DNA from 2 places in the Gordonia sp. ALPHA1B1 genome. Region 1 is predicted to be linked to the other one. Evidence: predicted binding sites of a transcription regulator. Region 1 holds the regulator's gene; the other holds the start of a gene.

Region 1 (2,465 bases):
GCGGAGGCGGCCCGGGCTCGCGTCGACGAGGATCGGCGGCATGCCGCACTCGTCGCCGGCTGGACCGGTCCGGGGCAGACCGCCGACGGGGTGGCCGTGGCGGTGCTCGCCAACGTCGCCGACGGATCGTCGGCACGCGCCGCGGCCGGGTACCCCGTCGAGGGCGTCGGGCTCTTCCGCACCGAACTCGCGTTCCTCGAGCGTGCCGACGAACCGTCGGTGGACGAGCAGGCCGCGATCTACCGGGAGGTGCTCGATGCGTTCGACGGGCAGAAGGTGGTCATCCGCACCCTCGACGCCGGGTCCGACAAACCGCTCCGGTTCGTGACCCATCCCGACGAATCGAACCCAGCGCTCGGCGTGCGGGGCGATCGGATCGCGCTGGCGCACCCCGAGATCCGCGCGCATCAGCTCGACGCGATCGCGCAGGCCGCGTCGGGGTCGGCCGTCGCGCCGTGGGTCATGGCGCCGATGATCGCCTCGCCGGCGGAGGCGCGCACCTTCGCCGCCGAGGTCCGCGGCCGTGGTCTGGTCGCCGGGGTGATGATCGAGGTGCCCGCGGCGGCGATCCTGGCCGAAGCCGTCCTCGCCGAGGTGGACTTCGTATCCATCGGCACCAACGATCTGACCCAGTACACGATGGCGGCCGACCGGATGTCGGCCGATCTCGCCGGACTGACCGACCCGTGGCAACCGGCCGTGTTGAGCCTCATCGCGGGTGTCGCGGCAGCGGGTGCACGTCAGGGAAAGCCGGTCGGGGTGTGCGGCGAGGCCGCCGCCGATCCGAACCTCGCCTGCGTGCTCGTCGGTCTCGGGGTCACCTCGCTGTCCAGCGCGCCGGCTGCTGCCGCGGCCGTGGGGGCCCGGCTCGGCGAGGTGTCCGCACCGGACTGCCGGGCCGCCGCCGAGGCTGCCCTGGCCACCTCGGATCCCGCCGCGGCGCGCGAGGCTGCCGCGGCGGTGCTCGACGGTTCGGTCGGTGGAGAGGTCAGACTCGCCGCATCACGGTGACGACCTTGCCGAGGATGACGGCATCGTTGCCCGGGATCGGATCGAACAGTTCGTTGTGCGGCATGAGCCAGACGTTGGGGCCCTGACGCTTGAAGGTCTTCACGGTGGCCTCGCCGTCGATCATGGCCGCGACGATGTCGCCGTTGTCGGCGACGTTCTGCTGCCGGACCACGACCCAGTCGCCGTCGCAGATCGCGGCGTCGATCATCGACTCGCCGACGACGCGCAACAGGAAGAGAGATCCCTCGCCGACCAGCTCACGGGGCAGCGGGAAGACGTCCTCGACGGCCTCCTCGGCCAGGATCGGACCGCCGGCCGCGATTCGGCCGAGAACCGGCACGAAGGTCGGCTCGGGCAGCTGACCGGCCGACGGGGTGTCCGGCGACGGGGTGTCACTCGGGGCGATGTTGACCGCACGGGGACGGTTCGCGTCGCGCTTGAGCAGCCCCTTGCGTTCCAGCGTCCGCAACTGATGGGCCACCGACGACGTCGAGGCCAGGCCGACCTCGTCGCCGATCTCCCGGATGCTCGGCGGATAACCGCGCTCGCGCACCGAGCGGCGGATCACCTCCAGGACCCCGGCCTGTCGCGGGGTGAGTGAGGCCTCGGCGGCGGCGGCGTCGAACGGGGCCTCGTCGTCGGCGCCCCGCGCTCGGCCGCGCCTATCGCCGGTGTCACTCATGTTCGGTTCCTCTCGTCTTCGGAACGTGCTGGTAGATGGCTTGCGCCGGGTCCGAGCCTAGCGGAGTGCGACCGGCACCTCAAACATTTGTTCGATGTGTCGCGAGACTTTGTCGGGACGTCGTGCTACAAATTCGAACATCAGTGCATCGAACATCTGATCGATGTTCGAACACCGACCGCCACACCCCGCACGATCCAGACACCAGAACACCGGAGGGCACCATGCGCACCGCCACTCTCGTCGCTCCCGTCCGCACCGACCGTCCCGACGCTGTCCGGCCCCCCACCGACCGCGCCGATCGGGTCCGGACGCGCGCCCCGCTGTCCGACGGCGGCCGCCCGGTAGACAACCGGCCGGCCGGCACCCGACCGCGGGGTGCGTCGCCGGTGACCCCACGGGTGGGCGGCACCCACTGTGGCTCTCCGGTCGGGGTGCGCGGGCGTGGCCCGGTCGGACCCGACGCGGCGGTGTTCCGTCGCCGCCGCCGCACCGCGGTCGCGCTCCTCGCCGGCGTCGGGCTGGCGTTCGTCGTGTGGGTGTTCGGTGTCGTGGGCCAGAACTACTCGGACTCGCTGACCCCGTCCGCCGTGAGTGCCGAGGTCGTCCACGTGCGCTCGGGGGACTCGCTCAGCTCGATCGCCGGCCGGGTGGCACCCGAGATGCCGCGCGAGGTCGTGATCGACGAGATCGTCGCGATGAACGATCTGGGGTCGAGCGCGCTGCAGGTGGGCCAGCCCCTGCTCACCCCCCGGTACCGCTGAGGCCGGGC
Region 2 (2,465 bases), on a different contig from region 1:
TCGTGCGGCTGGCGATCTCGCAGTGGCCTGATGATGCACCCCGCGGAGCGGTCTCGACATTCTGCGCCGAACACGGGATTTCGCGGAAGTCGTTCTACGAGTTGCGTAAACGAGCACGAGTGGATGGGCCGGCGGCGGTCCTGGAACCCCGTACCCGCCGCCCGAAATCGAGCCCGTCAGCGCTCAATGAGGAGGTCAAAGCGCAGGCGGTGGCCGTGCGCGCCGCGTTGGAAGCATCCGGTCTGGATCACGGGCCGATCAGCGTGCACGACAAGATGCAGTCGATGGGGTTGACGCAGGTGCCTTCGACGGCCTCGCTGGCCCGGATCTTCCGCGAAGCCGGTGTCGCTCGCCGTGAGCCGAAGAAGAAGCCCCGCTCGGCGTGGCGGCGGTTCGTCTACCCGGCGCCGAATGCGTGCTGGCAACTCGATGGCACCGAGTACGTCCTGACCGGTGGCCGCAGGTGCGTCATCCTGCAGCTCATCGACGATCACTCGCGCTACGCCGTGGGCTCACATGTGGCCGACGGTGAAACCGCTGAGGCTGCGATCGCCGTGTTCGACAAAGCAGTGAGCGCCCACGGAGTACCTCAACGACTCCTCACCGACAATGGGCCCGCGCTCAACCCCTCCCGGCGCGGACGTCTCGGCCAGCTCGTCGAGCACGTCCGCGTGCTCGGGGTGGAAACGATCACCGGCAAGCCCTACAAGCCGACCACGCAGGGAAAGAACGAGCGATTCCATCAGACGCTGTTCCGGTATCTGGACAAGCAGCCATTGGCTGACACCCTGGCCGAGTTGCAGGCCCAGGTTGACGCGTTCGATCACATCTACAACACCCAACGGCCTCACCAGGGCCTGCCGGGGCGGGTCACACCACTGGCCGCGTGGCAAGCCACACCGAAAGCCGATGCGCCACACCCGATAGCCGGTGGGTCAGTGTTCGACCGACCTACACCGCGCCCGCGGCCGGCGCCGCGCCCACCCGCCGATCTGCCCGAGGGCGTCCTGGTACGAACTGTCAGCACTTCCGGCACCATCAGCGTGGACTCAGTCACCTACATGGTCGATGTGGACCACGCCTTCGACCAGGTCCTCGTCGGCATCGACGAGGACGTAATCGTCATCGCCAGCACCGAACAAGAAGTCATTGTCGAACACCCCCGGCCCGCTCCCGGCATCACCTACGTCGGCAACAGCCGACCGCGCGGCCCACGTCCCACCAAGAAGACCGGACCGTCACCGAAGTCCTGACACACCAACTGTCACCGAAGTCCTGATTCAGAACTGTCACCGAAGACCCGATACATCACACCGGGAGATCCCGAGATCAGACCCTTGACTCGAACATATATTCGAGTATTGTGGAGGTATGTCATCGGGGGCGGGGGCCGGATCCACATCGGTGGACCCACCACAGGAGTCGGTCGAGCCGCGCTTTCGTCCCGACCATGAACTCTCCGCTTCAGAACTCGTCGAGGTCCTCAACCACTGCGCCGGCTTGGCAGCAGCGTCCGCGCACCGAATGATGGTCGTGGCCAGCCTCATTCACGATGAACGCGAAATGGACTACGCCCAGCGGCGCGCCGAGACGCACAGCGGCGAACTCGACTCCCTCGAAGCCTTCGAGCACCTGTCCGCGCGAGTGGCCGCGGGCGAGAACCCCTACGAGCAGTTCGGGCCCAACGGTCTCGAACAGGCCATCGCCGAAGTCGGCGCCACCCTCACCGTGACACCGGCCGAGGCGAAAGATCTCATCGAGGCCGGCGACGCACTGCGCTACCGACTCTCCTTCACCGGACACGCACTCGCGTGTGGTCGAATCGACAAGCGGCGCTTCCTCATCGCGCTCAAGCGCACCGATCTCATCACCGACGACGAAGAGATGCAGACCGTGGACGCCCATCTCGCCGAGGCGATCTTCGCCCGCGCACCGATGTCGACGGCGCGGTTCACCGCCATGGTCGATTCCATCGTCGCCAAGTGGGCGCCCGACGCGGTCCGTCGACGCAAGGAGCGGGTGAAGTCCGACCGCAAGGTGACCATCACCCCCGACCGCTTCACACCCGGGCAGTCCCGGATCTCCGGCACGCTTCCCAACGCTGATGCCGCCGAGTTCGACGCCCGCCTGACAGCGATGGCCACCGCGGTCCACGCCGGTGACCCGCGAAAGTTGGCCAACCGCAGGGTCGATGCTATGAAAGCGCTCGCTCGCGGTGAAGCCGCCATCACGTGCCTATGCGACGACTGCCGACCTGCCGCAACCGAACCCGACACAGCAACAGACTCCGACGCAGCGACAGTGGGGACCGTCGAGCCGCCTGCACCAACTGCTGCGATGACGGAGGCGGACACCATCGTCGACCCGTCAGCCGACGTCGTTGTCGATGACCCGGCTGAGCCGGCCGCCTCGGCGTCGGATTCGGCTGCGCCGCGCGCGACGTTTCACATCGTGGTGAACCTGTC

The links. Region 1 encodes LexA, which represses DNA repair genes until DNA is damaged. Its sites were predicted from a motif close to CGAACANNTGTTCG; they were not measured.
Region 2: FFS52_RS23030 (HNH endonuclease signature motif containing protein) is a predicted target of LexA. The motif match lies at 1,344-1,357, and genes of this name have one in related genera.

The regions. Positions count from the first base shown of each region.
Region 1 covers NZ_SCOC01000003.1:41,461-43,925, forward strand. Annotated here, with positions in the region: gene FFS52_RS02555 (putative PEP-binding protein) at 1-1,011, shown strand, start outside; gene lexA (transcriptional repressor LexA) at 989-1,693, opposite strand; gene FFS52_RS02565 (LysM peptidoglycan-binding domain-containing protein) at 1,918-2,457, shown strand.
Region 2 covers NZ_SCOC01000067.1:4,341-6,805, forward strand. Annotated here, with positions in the region: partial or broken gene FFS52_RS23025 (IS481 family transposase) at 1-1,279, shown strand, start outside; gene FFS52_RS23030 (HNH endonuclease signature motif containing protein) at 1,528-2,465, shown strand, end outside.